Regions from separate parts of the Pseudoalteromonas sp. S2893 genome, predicted to be linked through region 2. Evidence: predicted binding sites of a transcription regulator. Region 2 holds the regulator's gene; each other region holds the start of a gene.

Region 1 (4,216 bases), on a different contig from region 2:
TATTTAAATACTCATTTATAAAATGAGTAACACTGAGCTGCGATGCTTGTTTGGCATTTTTAGCCGATGAACACCCATCTGCTAAGCACGCAATAGCGCCTTTTGTTTCTTGTTGTTCGTGCTCAGTATTTAAAGCAGCAAACGCATCTTGATTTTCATCTTTTATGCCCGCGGCACTGTGCCCACCAAAAGAAACATCTAGCGTATTATTACGAACTTGAGCGTGTTGGGTTTCATCAAACATGGTTAACGCTGCCTTAAGTCACTGAAATAAGTTCAACAGAGCCATCTTCGTTTACTTCTGTCATGTGCCCATCTGGCTCTTTCATGAAAAATAACGCCCCTAAACCTAACAATGCACTGGCAGCAATAATCATAAAGAAAGTTTGGTAATCCACTAATGAGAGCGCCGTTAAATACACCACCGCGCCAACGTTACCGTAAGCGCCTGTCATACCTGCAATTTGCCCTGTTAAGCGGCGTTTAATAAGTGGCACAGCAGCAAAAACCGCTCCCTCACCAGCTTGCACAAAGAACGAACACGCCATGGCAGCAGCTACAGCAAGCCAAAGTGGCCAGCTAGCGTCAACTAATCCCATAACAAAGTAGCCAACAGCTAACCCTGAGGTAAGAACAATAAGTGTTTTACGACGACCCATTCTATCTGAGATCCAACCACCACCCGGGCGCGAGGCTAAATTCATAAATGCATAAGCAGAGGCCAGTAAACCTGCGTACACCATATCTAGGCCAAACACTTCCATAAAAAATAATGGCAGCATAGATACAACGGCCAGCTCTGAGCCAAAGGTGGTAAAATATAAAATATTAAGTACAGCTACTTGTTTAAATTCGTAGCGGTGTGATTCTGGCACGGGTTGTTTAAATATATGTCCGTTTATATCAAAGGTTTTATATACCTCGTAAGCGTATAACAGCACTAAAAATGCATAAACGGCTAAAACAAAATTGGCAGAAATTAAATTAGCGCCTGTAGGAGACAACTTCCAAGTAAGTAAAGCCAGTGCGCCATACATAGGTAATTTCATAATAAGCAATAATACAAAGTCACCTTTACTGGTTACTTCCATTGCGCCTACTTTTTTAGGCTTAAAGTACGTCCCCCCTTTTGGTGTATCGGTTACGTTTATGTACCAAATAACACCAAAAATAACGCTAAGTACGCCCGTTAAACCAACGGCATAGCGCCAGCCATCGTCCCCGCCAAACATAAGCGCTAATACAGGTAGTAACATGGCAGCGGCAGCCGAGCCAAAATTACCCCAGCCACCATAAATACCTTCTGCTGTACCAAGCTCATTAGCCGGGAACCACTCGCTCACCATACGAATGCCCACTACAAAGCCTGCTCCAATAAAGCCTAGTGCAAAACGCGCGATAGCGGCTTGCTCAAATGTGGTGGCCATAGCAAACATAAAACACGGTATGCTACATAAAATAAGTAAAGCGGCATAAACAATACGCGGGCCAAATTTATCTGTCAGCATGCCAACAACAACACGTGCGGGAATGGTTAAGGCCACATTTAAAATGAGAAGCGTTTTTACCTGTGCCATAGTTATACCTAGCGAGCCCGCTATTGCCCCTAATAATGGAGCATGGTTAAACCATACAAAAAAAGAGATAAAAAACACCATCCAGCTTAAATGTAGTATTTTCATTTTTCCGCTAAACGATATGAGATTAAACCCAGAACTCGGTTGCATGTTTTTTTCCTTGTAACGATTATTATTTTAAGCAGTGAGTACGACTTTGGTAGTAATAACACTGCGACGATTGTTAAATTAACGTTAACCGCTTTCAGCAATTACTAAGCCAACAATTAATAGGTAGGTTTTTCAGTCACTTATATTTTTGGGAATTAATGTTTATTTCGCTTTGCACTATTTAAGCAGCTTTGTTGGGCGTAAACAGTGCAAAGAATTTTTAAGCTTTACTTGCTCTAGGTTTTAACTAATTGGTATTGTTAAAAAAAATTATGAGAACTCATTAATGCAAAAACCCCCTTTAACGTATCAGCAGCAATTACGCTATTCTCGCCATATTATGCTTCCTCAGCTAGATATAGATGGACAAGAAAAAATATGGCAAAGTCATGCTCTTATTGTGGGGTTAGGTGGATTAGGCTGCCCAGTTGCGCAGTACTTAGCGGCATCTGGCGTAGGTACGTTAACGCTTGTAGATAACGATGTGGTTGATGCAACTAACTTGCAAAGGCAGGTGATCTATAAACAAAGTGATGTTGGGTGCTTAAAAACCCACAGTGCAAAAAAACAGTTAACTCAGTTAAATGATGAAATAGAGATCCACACTATTGATGAATTTTTAAATGAAAATTCGCACCTTGAACAATTACTTAGCAAGGTAGATGTAGTTATTGACTGCACTGATAACTTAGCAACACGTAATTTGCTCAACAGCACCTGCTATAACACCCGTACGCCCTTGGTTTCGGGCTCTGCCATAAGGTTAGAGGGACAAGTAGCTTGCTTTACAATGGCGCCTAATAGCCATTGTTACGGGTGTGTGTCACAGCTCTTTGGCGAACAAACTCAAAGCTGTTCAGAGTCAGGCGTGCTCTCTCCTATTGTGGGGCTTATTGGTAGTATTCAAGCGACTGAAGCACTTAAAATTATTGCAGGACTGCCTAGTAAACTCACCGAGCAGCTATTACTTGTAGATGGTTTGAGTATGGAGTTTAACCGTTTTAACATTGTTAAAAATAAGCACTGCCCTGTTTGCAGTGCTTAATTTAGTACATGGTAAATACATGACTGCTTTTTAGAGCCTAATTTAGCGTTTCTAGGTTATTTATTGTTAAATAAATCTGCTCGCCTAGGCTTACAGCACTTTGCTGCCATTGCCTTTTAGACACCGCGCAATACAGTAATTGCGTATCTACGTTAACTGTAAGTAGCCATTGCTCATCAAGCTGCTGGGCATTTTCAAGCATACCTATTAGCACGTTTGCACTGCTCTTGTTAATTGGTTTTACTTTGCTGTAGGTTATTTGGCTGCTTTCTATAATTAACTTATGGTTTTGTTTTACCAGTGAAGGCACTGCATATAAATGCTGTTGGCTATTACTAAGAGTAAGCTGGTAAAGACCAAAAGCATCATTAAATTCAGGCTTACTATAACTAAGTATACTAAGTGGCGTTTGGCTCTTATTTGTATAAATACTTTGCACCACTTCTTGTGTTGCACCGCACTGGAGCACGTTGCCTTTCGCTATTTGAAGTAATGTATCACTACAATAAAGTAGCTCTTTTAAAGAGTGGCTAACAATAATAAATTTAATACCATGGGATTTATTAAGTTGTTGAACAGCCCCCAACATAGTAAAACGCGTTGACCAATCTAAGGCGCTAAATGGCTCATCAAGTAAAACAACAGATTGCCCACTTAGTAGTGTTCTTGCAAAAATTACGCGCTGGCGCTCCCCGCCCGAAAGCCCAGACACATCACGATTTAGTAATGGGTTTAGTGCTAATAAATCAATTACCTGATCAGGCGTTAGGTTGTTACTTTTATTTTTACAATGCTTGTGAGTAAACAGTAAATTACCCATTACATTTAAATGTGGAAATAACGGGCACGACTGCAGCTGTAAAGTAAGCAGGCGTTTATCGGGCTTTAAATGGGTAATATTATGATTATTTATACACACATTTTGCGCCGTCGTAAGCCCCGCTATCGCCTGTAATAAGCTCGATTTGCCAGAGCCCGAAGGGCCAAACACCCCTAAAATATCAAATTGATTTATAGCTAAATCAACATGTAATTCAAAATCGTCCAAACGTTGATGACACTGTATTTTAAGCACGATTAGCAGCTCCGTTTATCACGGTTTTATTAAATTTAAACAACAACACTAAACACGCAAACGAGATTGCTAGCAATACCAACGACAATTGGTGCGCAGCCCCATAATTAAGCGACTCTACATGGTCGTACAACGCAATAGACACCACTTGGGTTTCGCCTTGTATATTGCCACCAATCATTAGCACTAAACCAAATTCTCCCAATGTATGGGCAAAGCCCAGTGCAAAGGCACTGCCTATGCTTGGCTTTAATAGCGGTAACGTTAAATACATAAAACGCTTAAATGGACTTATTCCTAAGGCAATAGCAGCTTGATTATAAGTAGTATTTATTTGTTTAAAGCCCGCTAGTAATGGCTGCATCACAA
Region 2 (4,216 bases):
AACCATACGCGAACAATATATTATGACCAATAAACTCACTAAAATACTTATTATCCCATCGCTAATGCTTGCATTTAGCGCCTCTGCTGCTGAGCCTGCTGCTCAACCGCCAGCAAATCAAATTTCTATTAGTGCAGACCGTCAAGAAGGCCAACTTAAAGAAAACGTAGGTATTTTTGAAAAGAACGTCGAAATTGTGCATGGTAATCGCAAAATTACAGCCGACCGACTCGAAGTACATAAACGTGAAGACTTAGGGGATAACAAACAACTCCTTATTGCCACTGGCAGCCCAGCCTACTTCGAAGAAAAACAAGACGATGGTACTGTAATGAGTGCCAGTGCAAACGAAGTACGTTACGACGTAGCAAAGCGATTTTTAACGCTTGTTGGCGATGCTGAAGTCGCACAAGCCGGTCAAAAAATTAATGCTAAAAGTATTACCTACGATATGCAGCAGCAGCTTATTAGCGCAGAAAAAGACGAAAACTCTACGGATCGTGTCCACACAATTTTAGTGCCTGTTGAAGCAAAAATTAAAGAAAAAACAGGTAACGAAGGTCAACCATGAGCACCTTAAAAGCAGAACTATTAGCAAAAAGCTATAAAGGCCGCCAAGTTGTAAAAAATGTAGGCCTTGAGGTAGAAGCCGGCAGCATTGTTGGCTTATTGGGCCCTAATGGCGCAGGTAAAACCACCACCTTTTATATGATTGTAGGGTTAGTACCTAGCGACAAAGGCAAAATTTCTATTGATGATAACGACATTACGTTATTACCTATGCACAGCCGCGCCCGCTTAGGCATTGGCTATTTGCCGCAAGAGTCATCAATATTTAGAAAGCTGACAGTTTATCAAAACTTAATGGCGATTTTAGAAACGCGTAAAGAGCTCAATAAAGCCGCGCGAGAAGAAACGCTTAACAACTTACTTGATGAATTTAGTATTCAGCATATTCGCGATAGCCAAGGTATGGCGCTTTCTGGTGGTGAACGCCGCCGTGTAGAAATTGCCAGAGCACTGGCAGCGAACCCTAAATTTATTTTATTGGATGAGCCTTTTGCTGGTGTTGATCCGATTTCAGTGTTAGATATAAAGAAAATAATAGAACATCTTAAAAACCGTGGCATTGGCGTATTAATTACCGATCACAATGTAAGAGAAACCCTTGATGTTTGTGAAAAAGCCTACATTGTTTCTCATGGGGAGCTAATTGCATCTGGCACCCCAGAACACGTATTAAATGACAAAACTGTACGCGATGTTTATTTAGGCGAGCAATTTAGGCTGTAACATTTAAGCCACACCTACAAGCATCTGCTAATATTAATTATAACAACATAAAAGGATTGTTAGAGATACATGAGGCAATCATTACAGCTGCGCATGGGCCAGCAACTTACAATGACTCCACAATTGCAACAAGCGATTCGCTTGCTGCAGCTCAGTACATTGGATCTCCAGCAAGAAATACAAGAAGCACTTGATAGCAACCCGCTATTAGAAGTAGAAGAGCAAGATTACACGGAAGAGTCGGCTGGAAAAAATGAACAAAAAGCAGATACGGATGATGTAACCGTAAGCGCATCGGCTGACGATACAACCAGCGAGTACGAGCAAGACAGTGGCGAAGCTTTAAATAAAGACACCATTAGCGATGATATGGCAATGGATGTAACTTGGGATGAGTACATGAGCGCAGCCCCTGCTGCATCCTCAGGCCCAATGCCAGAAGATGAGTCTATTTATCAAGGTGCCTCTACTGAAACGCTACATGAGTATTTAATGTGGCAGCTTCAGCTTACTCCTTTTAGCCCAACTGACGAAGCCATTGCTATTGCCATTGTAGAAGCTGTAGATGACTCGGGTATTTTAACGCTAAGTTGCGAAGAAATTTTAGAAAGCTTTAACCAAGAAAACGATGACGAAGTTGAAGTTGAACTTGACGAAATAGAAGCCGTTTTAAAGCGTATTCAGTTATTTGACCCTGTAGGTATAGCCGCGCGCAGTTTACAAGAGTGCTTGTGTATTCAGCTAAACCAGTTTGATAAAGACACCCCTTTTATAGAACAAACTAAAATGATCTTAACCGATCACATTGATCTATTAGCGGCACGCGACTATCGTACATTAATGAAAAAGACTAAGCTTAAAGAAGACGAGCTTAAAGAGGTCATGACCCTAATACATACCCTCAACCCAAAACCTGCAGATACAATAGTAAGGGAAGAGTCTGAGTATGTAATACCGGATGTGTCGGTTAAAAAAATAAAAGGCCGCTGGGTGGTAGAGCTAAATCCAGATAGCATGCCAAAAATACGCGTAAATAGTCAGTACGCGGCTATGTCTCGTACCGTAAAATCAAGTGGTGATAGCCAGTTTATTCGCTCTCACTTACAAGAAGCTAAATGGTTTATAAAAAGCCTTGAAAGCAGAAACGACACGCTACTTAAGGTAACTAACTGTATTGTAAAACAGCAACAGGCATTTTTTGAACATGGCCCAGAAGCCATGAAGCCAATGGTTTTAAACGATGTTGCTGAAATGGTAGAAATGCATGAATCGACAATTTCGCGTGTTACTACGCAAAAATATATGCATACGCCACGTGGTATTTTTGAGCTTAAGTATTTTTTCTCAAGCCACGTAAGCACTGAAAACGGCGGAGAGTGTTCATCAACCGCAATACGTGCCCTAATTAAAAAGCTAATTGCCGCGGAAAACTCAGCTAAACCATTGAGTGATAGTAAAATTGCGGATATATTGGCAGAGCAAGGAATTAAAGTAGCTAGACGCACAATAGCAAAATACCGTGAATCGCTAGCTATTCCACCGTCAAATCAGAGAAAGAGTTTGATATAAGACGTAAAAAACAAAGAGGAAATGCTTATGCAACTAAACCTAACTGGTCGTCACGTAGAAGTAACTGATTCACTTAGAGACTATGTAAATAATAAATTTGCAAAGCTAGAAAGGCACTCAGATCATATTAGCAATGTGCATGTCATTCTCGATGTAGAAAAACTCAACCAAAAAGCAGAAGCGACTATTCATGTAAGTGGCGCAGATTTATTTGCCTCAACAGAGCACCAAGATATGTATGCCGCTATAGACTCGTTGATTGACAAGCTCGATCGTCAAGTCATAAAACATAAAGAGAAGCTTGCTAGACACTAATATTATGAAATTAAGTACATTAGTATGCCAGGACTGCAGCAAAGCTGCGGTCCTTTTTAGTAGTAAAAAAAGAATTTTAGAGTTTATCAGTGAGCTTGCTCATGAAAAGCTCCCCTACTTACCACAACAAGATATTCTTAATGCGCTGGCAAGCAGAGAAAAGCTAGGCAGTACTGGTATTGGCCGGGGGATCGCCATTCCTCATGGCAGAATGGGTGGCGTAGAAGAGCCGCTGGCTTTAGTACTTGTTAGCGACACGCCTGTTAACTTTGACGCTATTGATAACTGCCCTGTTGATATTTTTGTTGCACTCATCGTACCAGATGGCGATAACCAACAGCACCTAAAGACTCTGGCAACCATAGCTGATAAACTGAGCAACAAAGAATTTTGTAAACAGCTGCGTAGTGCTAAAACCGATGCAGAGCTGTATCAAGTAATTGTTGATCAATCGTAGTAAATACTAAGGGCTATAAATGGAGTTAATTATCATAAGCGGCCGTTCTGGTTCAGGTAAGTCGGTTGCTTTACGCGTGGTTGAAGATTTAGGCTATTATTGCGTAGATAATATTCCGGTCAACCTACTGCCCTCTTTAGTGCGAAGTGTTTCAGATAACTATGACAAAATAGCCGTTAGTATAGATGTTCGTAATATCCCCAAAGAACAAGACGAATTTAACGATATTCTCGAGTACCTTCCTGACTTTGCTAAACCCACACTGTTTTATTTAGATAGTGATGATCAAACACTGATCAAACGTTTTTCAGAAACACGCAGATTACACCCTTTATCCATCGATTCACTGCCGCTTGATTTAGCAATAAAAAAAGAAAAAGAACTGCTTGATGTACTCGTAACGCGCGCTGACTTTATGCTTGATACCACCGATTTAAGTGTGCACCAATTAGCAGAGTCAATTCGCGAAAAAATACTGGGTAAAAAAGATAAGCAACTTATTGTAACGTTTGAATCGTTTGGCTTTAAACACGGCATACCTAAAGAAGCTGATTATGTTTTTGATGCTCGCTTTTTGCCAAA
Region 3 (4,216 bases), on a different contig from region 2:
TTTTAAAATTGTATCACGAATTACGGCTTCGGCTTCTTTATCAATGTTAGTCACTAAGTCGTTAGTGCCTTTTTGTTGAATTTCAACTTTTGATAAATCTTCACTTGCGCGAAGTAAAATTTTGCCTGCGTTGCGCGCAGCGCGAACCGCAATGTTTAACATTGGATGCATGGTATTACCTTTGGGTTGTAAAAGAACGTTTATATATTTAAGCCGGCGTATTTTAGCGACTTTTGCCATAAAGTAAACAATAAACCCTAAATACTTTTGTGCGTTTTTTATACGGCCTTGAAATGCATGTAAATTTATTCGTATCTAAGACGTGTTGGCGTGTATGGATTGAAATTTGTTCAACCGAAGGGCGACTTAATCACAGCGCGAAGTGCGAAGCCTTGGGAGTTCAATAACTTCCATGAAGCAAAGCTTCCGCGTCCTGCTAGCAAACATACTGTTGTAAAAATTAATCTTACAAGGGCAATACACGCCAATAATACTAAAAAGTAAAAAAAGTGCTTTACCTAAAGTTAGCTTGAGGTTTTATCTTGTGTTTAAGCAATCAACTAGGGTAAATAATAATGAAATTAGAACACGTACATTTAGTAGTAAACGATATAAATGCCATGCTTAAATTTTATCAAGCAGCCTTTCCTTATTGGTCAATTAGAAGTGAAGGGCATAACACTTGGTATGGTAAACCTAAGCGCTGGGTACATTTTGGCGACGATAATCACTACATTGCTATAAGCGATAATGGCGAGCATAAAAACAGAGATTTGGCAGGGCATCAAGTCGGGCTGGCTCACTTTGCCTACGTTACAAACAACCTAGACGCTGTTATACAGCGCTTAAAACACGCCGGATTTAGCATTGATAAAGAGGGTGCAGAAAACCCATTTAGAAAAAACGTATATTACCTAGACCCAGCAGGGTTCGAGGTTGAGTTTGTGCAATATATGAGTGACATTCCAAGCGAGCGTAATAACGACTTATTAAAATAGGTAGTAAATAACGGTGTAGAAAAGCGCATAATATGGCTTTTCTACCCATTGTGTTTTTACCCGTATTATTTATTACTCACCCCAAGCTGGGCCTTTAAATCATTAGCAAAACTCACAAACTTTTCTTTAATGGTGCGTTTAACTTTTACCTCCACCGAGCCTAAAACTGTTTTACCTTCGAGGTTAATTGTGGGGCCTTGGCGCTTATTAAGCGACACCGTTTTGTTTTCAAAACTACCTAATATACAAAACATTTTAGAAACTACATTGACGTGCTCTGGTACGTAAATTTCTTCGCTGCCAAAAATACAATTTACATGCACGGTAACATGTTGGTGGGCAAAAATGGCATCAGTAAAATCTAAAACAATCGACCCCATATAGTTTTGAATATAAATATCTTTAGGCACCACCCATTGGCCGCTACGCTCGCTTGAGCCTAAAATGCTTCGCAGTGTTAAGTTTTCTTCATCCGCTTGTTGGGCGCTGTAGTTAGGGGCAAACTGCGTTTGCTTTTGAGCACTGTACTGGGTATCTGTTGTAAGGGTTAAATCCTCTACTAAATTAAGTAACGCGATATTATCGGTTGCTTCCATTGCACTGTCTAAGCGCCTTTCAAAGGCTTCAGCTGAAATAACACCATGGCTGTAGTTATAAATAAGTTGGTCTATCACTTGTTCGCGAACTTGATCTATTGGGCGGTCTTCAATTTTTACAGACATGGGAATAATCCTTTTTATATGAGTTACCACAGTACATAGCAAGTGGTGTACCAAAAATTAACTATTTATATATCAATGGTTTATTGTTTTAATAACTCCGCTTAATTTATATATTAACGATAGATTAACCAAAACAGCAATATAATCGTTATTTTCACCACTTAAGAAAGTTTTACCTAATAGCCTGTAAATGTTTACTCGGAGGTGTTTTTATTTATACCCAATAAAATAGCTAACTTCATGAATTTAAAGTGTTAATAAAGTTGGCCTAAAGCTCGCATATATAAAAGTGTCTTTAATCAAAAGGAGAAAGATTATGAAAACATTCAACAAATCTATGATTGCGGCTTTAGTTCTAGGTACTACAGCTATGGGTGCTCAAGCGGGCACTTGGGAAAATGAAAGTAAAGATGCTTGGATTGATGGTAAGGCAGAAACAGTGCTTCTTATGAACACTAATCTAAACAACTTTGACATTAACACTGATGTAAAAAATGGCAAGGTAGTACTTACAGGTAAAGTAGACAGCGACCTTGATAAAGAGCTAGCTGAAGAACTTGTAATTAGCCTAGATGGCGTATCTGATGTAGAAAACAACCTAACTGTTGTGAAAAACATGGATATGGACGACAAAGATCGTGACACTATGGATGATGACGATAACGACTTAACTGACGCTAAAATCACCACAGTAATTACTACACGTTTCTTATTTGACTCAGAAGTTGACGGTACAGATATCGACGTTGATACCGACAACGGTATAGTAAAACTTAAAGGTTCTGTTGAAACAGAAGCTGAAAAGCAGTTAGCAGTAAAAATTGCTAAAAATGCTGAAGATGTTCGTGACGTAGTAGATGAACTAACTATTGTTGCTGAATAATACACTATACTAAAAAGCCCAGCTTAGCTGGGCTTTTTGCTTGTCATTTTTAAAGGAGCTACATCATGGATATCATTCGTATAATATTGTCGATTTTATTACCGCCACTGGGTGTATTTTTACAAGTTGGTTTAGGTATGCACTTTTGGCTAAATATTTTACTAACTTTACTGGGTTACTTCCCTGGTTTAATTCACGCTATCTACATTATTGCTAAAAAATAATGTGTGGTGTGTTCAATGTGAGCCGGCCACTTTTTTATAGTTATTAAAATTGTAAAAAAGCGGCTTACATACTTCTGCGTTTATTTTTCTGTTATTTCCTGCCTATTCGCATGCAAAAAGATTACTATTTAAGCAGTCAGCTTACTGATTGTTAAAATAAAGGTTTTTGCTAGTGACAAGCCTTAAAAAACTTTTTATACTGCAACCCGCTTTAGTCGCTCAGTGGCTAAACGCTTCAAAAATTAACTACCTCGTAGTTATACAAAGTTGGCCCCTTAGCTCAGTTGGTTAGAGCACACGACTCATAATCGTTAGGTCCCCAGTTCGAGTCTGGGAGGGGCCACCACTTTTCAAAGCTTTCCAATTTTTAAATAGTTATAGCCAATACAAAATATTTTCTACAGTACTTTTTTTATACAGCATTTAGGTTAGTTGTTTACGTGCCTATACCGTCTCTATTATTTAAAAGCCAGCTTCAATCATTTTCCTATCTGGCCAATACCAAACTATGGGTAATTCAGATGATGGTGTAGATGTGGACTTAAACTGGCTTAGTGCTGGAATAGGTTATCGCACAGCTATTGGCGCGAACACTGACTTTTATGGTTTAGCAACTTACGAAAACGTAGAGCTAGAGGCATCGTATCGTGGAAGTAGTGCTTCGAATGACGAAAATGGCTATAGTCTATCTGTAGGTGTTCGCTCTATGGTAAGTGATAATATTGAGCTAGATGGCCGAGTAGGCAATGTCGATATTGCAGATGAGAGTGAAACATCTTTCAGTGTGGGCGCACGTTACTACATTAATAACAACGTTTCACTTGGGGCTAATTACACCTCATTGGACGATCTAGATTTAGTTAGCTTAACTGCTCGTTATAGCTTTTAAGTATTAATAAATAAAAAATAAGCGCACTAAACAGTGCGCTTTTTTTATGCCATTTACTTTTTATAAGTAGTTTCTAATTTACTTGGTACTTACTGTTAGTACGAATGTAAATAGTGGCTGTTTTGTCGCTAGTGTTCTCAATCGTGTGGGTAAAGTTACCGGTTGATTCTACATAGCTGCCTGCGCTTAGGTTTTGCGCTTTATCTTGCTCGCTTGAGTTGTACTCAACGGCGCCGGCTATAACAACAGCACGAAATTCGCTTGCATCTGTTTTTATTTCACCTTTAAAGCCGGCAGGAAGTTTAATCATTGAGCCGTTCATGTCGGCTGTACTTCCCCAAAGGTAGGCTGTTTGCACGCCTTGGGCGTTAATGTCGTTTAAATCGCTGCTGTTTAACCATACTATGTTGTCTGCATGTAGGTTTAACGGGCGCTCACCATTATCAAACTGGGCATTAGTTGGTTTAACTAAGTACGGCCCTGAGTCGATTTCTAAGTAA
Region 4 (4,216 bases), on a different contig from region 2:
TGATGCGCATAGTTTAACTTTAAAATGAGGGCATACTTATGAATCCTGCATTGTGGATAAGTAAAACAGGGCTAGACGCTCAACAAACTGATATTTCAGTTATTTCAAATAACTTGGCGAATGCCAGTACCGTAGGTTACAAAAAAAGCCGCGCTATTTTTGAAGATTTATTGTATCAAAACATCAACCAACCTGGCGGGCGCTCATCACAAGATACCGAGCTGCCATCTGGCCTAATGCTAGGTGCGGGTGCAAAAGTGGTTGCTAACCAAAAAGAGTTTACGCAAGGTAATATGCTCACCACCGAAAATTCACTCGATTGGATGATTTCAGGCGAAGGCTTTTTTGAAGTGCTGCAACCCGATGGCAATATTGCGTATTCGCGAAATGGGCAATTTACTACCGATGAAGACGGCCGCATTGTTACCTCAGGTGCAGGTTTTGTTGTTCAGCCCGAAATGAATGTACCCGATGATGCGCAATCAATTACAGTCTCTCAAGATGGTGAAGTATCTGTACGCGTTGCAGGGCAAGCCGATAACGTGGTAATTGGCCAGCTAACAATTAGTGACTTTATTAATCCATCGGGTCTTGAGCCAATTGGTCAAAACCTTTACACCGAAACCGCTGTTAGTGGTGCGCCTGTTCAAGGTAATCCAGGCGTAGAAGGCTTAGGTACTATTATTCAAGGCTCGCTTGAGACATCAAACGTTAATGTAACGGAAGAATTGGTAAACCTTATCGAAACTCAACGTGTTTACGAAATGAACTCAAAAGTAATCTCGGCCGTTGACGAAATGATGAGCTACATCAATCAACAGTTATAACCGTGCACAAGGGGATAGTTATGCGTAATGTTATTTTATTTGCAGCAGGCACCTTATTTTTAAGTGGCTGTGTTTCTACGCAAAATAGTGAAGTGGTTCAAGATGACCCCTACTACGCACCCATGTACCCAGAGCCTGTAGCAGAGCCTGTTGTTGCAACGGGTTCATTGTTTAACACCAATACATTTAATGATTTGTATTCAGACAAAAAAGCACTTAGAACCGGCGATATAATTACCGTTAAGCTTGAAGAGTCAACACAAGCTACAAAAGCGGCTAAAACCGAAACCGATAAAGAAACCGAAGCCAGCCTAGACCCCGTTATTGGGTTAGGTGGTTTACCAGTCAATATAGGTGGCGACAGTATTCAGTTTGGCATTGGTAGTGATTCATCATTTACCGGTGACTCTAAATCAAATCAGTCAAACAGCTTAGTGGGCGATATCTCGGTGAATGTTATGCGTGTTTTACCCAATGGTAACTTAGTTATTCGTGGTGAAAAATGGCTAACACTTAACACCGGCGAAGAGTTTATTAGGCTCGAAGGCCTTGTACGTCCGCAAGATGTAAGCGCCGATAACACGGTTGAGTCGAATAGAATTGCCAATGCCCGAATTCAATATTCAGGTAAAGGACAAACACAAGAAGCGCAAAGCCCAGGGTGGTTAACACGTTTCTTTAGTAGCTCGTTATTTCCGTTTTAGAGGATAGTAGTATGAATAGCATTAAAGCGTTTATTTTGATCATACTGCTAGGCTGGCAATTTTCTGCCAGCGCCGAGCGTATAAAAGATGTCTCTATGGTTGAAGGTGTACGTGCCAACCAATTGGTAGGCTATGGTTTAGTGGTGGGGCTACCTGGTACAGGGGAGCAAAACTCTTACACACAACAAAGTTTTAGAGGCATGCTAAACAGTTTTGGTATTACGCTGCCTTCAACACAAAGCCCTAAAATTAAAAACGTAGCAGCAGTGGCAGTCCATGCTGAGCTTCCGCCGTTTAGAAAGCCGGGTCAAACAATTGATATTACGGTATCTTCTATTGGCAGTGCAGGCAGTTTACGTGGCGGCACCTTGCTCCAAACTTTCTTAAAAGGGGTGGATGGAAACGTATACGCCATAGCCCAAGGTAGCCTAATTGTGGGTGGCTTAGGAGCACAAGGGCTTGATGGTAGTAAAGTGGTCATTAATACCCCGACAGTTGGCCGCGTACCTAACGGAGCCACTGTTGAACGCGAAGTTAAAAGCCCTTTTATGCAAGGCGACTACATTACTTTTAACTTAAACCGCCCTGACTTTACAACGGCAAAACGTTTAGAAGCAACAATTAACAATTTGGTAGGCCCTAATAGTGCACAAGCTATTGACGCTGCCTCAGTACGCGTTATTGCGCCACGTGATGCATCGCAACGAGTGTCTTATTTATCAACGCTTGAAAACCTAGAGTTTAAGCCTGCTGACACTTCAGCCAAAATTATTGTTAATTCACGTACGGGAACGATTGTCATTGGCAAAAATGTGAAGCTACAGCCTGCGGCAATAACCCATGGCGGTCTAACAGTTACGATTGCTGAACAGCAAAATGTAACGCAGCCTAATCCGTTAGCAGAAGGCGAAACTGTTGTTACACAGCAAAGTATTATTGACGTTAATCAAGATGATTCTCGTGCGTTTGTTTTTAACCCCGGCGTTAGCTTAGATGACTTAGTGCGTGCTATAAATGAAGTAGGCGCAGCACCTGGAGACCTAATGGCTATTTTAGAAGCGCTTAAAGAAGCGGGTGCAATTAACGGACAGCTTGTTGTTATTTAGTTAGATTTTAGAATATTTACCCTTCCACATAAAGCTTAAGTACTCAAAAGGTACTTAAGCTTTTTACTGTTTACCTTTCTTTGGCTCAATTTTTGCATTTCTTAAAGCATTATTCATTTTTGTGTCAAAAAGCTGATGGAAACAAATCACCTCGATAAGCAAAACTTTTTTGATTTAAGTAATCTTAATACTTTACGTCAAGACGCTTTAAACAGCGGTGATGCATCTACTGATGCGTCTAAAGCGGCGCTAAAAAAAGCAGCGGCACAATTTGAAGCTATTTTTACACAAATGCTTCTAAAAGGGATGCGTAAAGCCAACGAAGCATTTGAAGATGAAGACAGTCCGTTTAACTCAAGCGGCGTAAAGTTTTTTGAAGAAATGCACGATCAGCAGCTCTCTTCTGAGCTTTCATCAAATGGGTCTTTGGGTTTGGCTGATTTAATTGTTCAGCAGCTTTCTCCAGAGGCTGAGAACTTTATGCCTGGCTCCGTATTAAGAACTACTAACGACTTTATCAGTGATAAACGCGCAGGCTCTGAACTGCCGCACGAAAAGGTGCACAGTGAAAAGCAAGCAAATAAAGATGACTCAGTAGTCAGCAGCGCGGCAACACAAACTAAAACCACAACACAGTCTACACAACAGTCGTCGTTTAATAATGCTGAAGAGTTTGTTAGTGCAGTGTGGGAGCATGCTAAAACAGCGGCCGAAAAAATTGGTTTAAACCCTGTAGTAATGGTGGCCCAAGCGGCACTTGAGACGGGTTGGGGTAAGCATATTATTAATAAAAGCGACGGGAATAGCTCAAATAACCTGTTCAATATTAAATCAGATAAAAGCTGGGAAGGCGATAAAGCAAGTAAAGTAACGCTTGAATTTGAGCAAGGTACCCCTGTTAAAAAGCAAGCAAGTTTTAGAGCTTACGATTCTATAAAAGAAAGCGTGAACGACTTTGTCGATTTTTTAACGCAAAACCCACGCTACGAAGAAGCATTACAAAAAACAGCACAGCCAAACGAATTTTTAGATTCGCTACAAAAAGCAGGCTATGCAACCGATCCTAATTACGCGAGTAAAATAAAAAAAGTGCTAAATAGCAGTGAGCTTAAAAATATTGCAACAAGCGCGTTTACCCAAGGAGTGAAGTAATATGTCGTTTAGTTTATTAAATATTGCCAGTGCTGGGGTGCGTTCAAGCTCTGAGCTGTTGCAAACGACCAGTAAAAACATCACCAATGTAAATACAGAAGGCTACGTACGTGAGCGCACTGAATTTACTACGATGGTAGATAACCAAGTAGGACGCGGCGAAACATACAGATTATTGAACGAGTTTGCCCAGTCGCAGTTAAACCGTGACACCTCAAATAAATCGTTTTTTGATCAATTTGTAACAGAAGCCAACCGTGTTGATACTATTTTTTCAGAAGAGTCTAATAACTTATCAACGGGCATAAATTCATTATTTAATAACGTGCAAGAGGCGCTAAATCAGCCATCTTCAACAGTTGCTCGCTCATTAGTAATGACCGATGCGCAAAGCTTAGTTGATCAAATGGATAGGCTTTCGGGTATC

Evidence for each region. The regulator sigma-54, encoded in region 2, starts transcription at its own class of promoters, with help from an activator protein. The targets are predictions, from matches to a motif close to GTTGGCACGNNNNTNGNNT.
Region 1: the regulator sigma-54 is predicted to act here: its motif matches at 1,823-1,841, upstream of CWC04_RS08825 (NarK family nitrate/nitrite MFS transporter).
Region 3: the regulator sigma-54 is predicted to act here: its motif matches at 1,757-1,775, upstream of CWC04_RS12395 (LiaF domain-containing protein).
Region 4: the regulator sigma-54 is predicted to act here: its motif matches at 2,717-2,735, upstream of flgJ (flagellar assembly peptidoglycan hydrolase FlgJ).

Annotation. Positions count from the first base shown of each region.
Region 1 covers NZ_PNCY01000014.1:171,798-176,013, forward strand. Annotated here, with positions in the region: gene CWC04_RS08820 (bifunctional protein-serine/threonine kinase/phosphatase) at 1-244, opposite strand, end outside; gene CWC04_RS08825 (NarK family nitrate/nitrite MFS transporter) at 258-1,727, opposite strand; gene CWC04_RS08830 (HesA/MoeB/ThiF family protein) at 2,014-2,772, shown strand; gene CWC04_RS08835 (ATP-binding cassette domain-containing protein) at 2,810-3,847, opposite strand; gene modB (molybdate ABC transporter permease subunit) at 3,840-4,216, opposite strand, start outside.
Region 2 covers NZ_PNCY01000010.1:149,693-153,908, forward strand. Annotated here, with positions in the region: gene lptC (LPS export ABC transporter periplasmic protein LptC) at 1-33, shown strand, start outside; gene lptA (lipopolysaccharide transport periplasmic protein LptA) at 23-571, shown strand; gene lptB (LPS export ABC transporter ATP-binding protein) at 568-1,293, shown strand; gene CWC04_RS06310 (RNA polymerase factor sigma-54) at 1,363-2,862, shown strand; gene hpf (ribosome hibernation promoting factor) at 2,890-3,177, shown strand; gene CWC04_RS06320 (PTS sugar transporter subunit IIA) at 3,182-3,634, shown strand; gene rapZ (RNase adapter RapZ) at 3,654-4,216, shown strand, end outside.
Region 3 covers NZ_PNCY01000022.1:50,450-54,665, forward strand. Annotated here, with positions in the region: gene suhB (inositol-1-monophosphatase) at 1-171, opposite strand, end outside; gene CWC04_RS12390 (VOC family protein) at 576-998, shown strand; gene CWC04_RS12395 (LiaF domain-containing protein) at 1,064-1,720, opposite strand; gene CWC04_RS12400 (BON domain-containing protein) at 2,037-2,603, shown strand; gene CWC04_RS12405 (YqaE/Pmp3 family membrane protein) at 2,669-2,827, shown strand; tRNA gene CWC04_RS12410 (tRNA-Ile) at 3,097-3,173, shown strand; gene CWC04_RS12415 (outer membrane beta-barrel protein) at 3,309-3,716, shown strand; gene CWC04_RS12420 (DUF4437 domain-containing protein) at 3,790-4,216, opposite strand, start outside.
Region 4 covers NZ_PNCY01000048.1:11,233-15,448, reverse strand. Annotated here, with positions in the region: gene CWC04_RS17445 (flagellar basal body rod protein FlgF) at 1-17, shown strand, start outside; gene flgG (flagellar basal-body rod protein FlgG) at 39-827, shown strand; gene flgH (flagellar basal body L-ring protein FlgH) at 848-1,531, shown strand; gene CWC04_RS17430 (flagellar basal body P-ring protein FlgI) at 1,543-2,637, shown strand; gene flgJ (flagellar assembly peptidoglycan hydrolase FlgJ) at 2,773-3,789, shown strand; gene flgK (flagellar hook-associated protein FlgK) at 3,791-4,216, shown strand, end outside.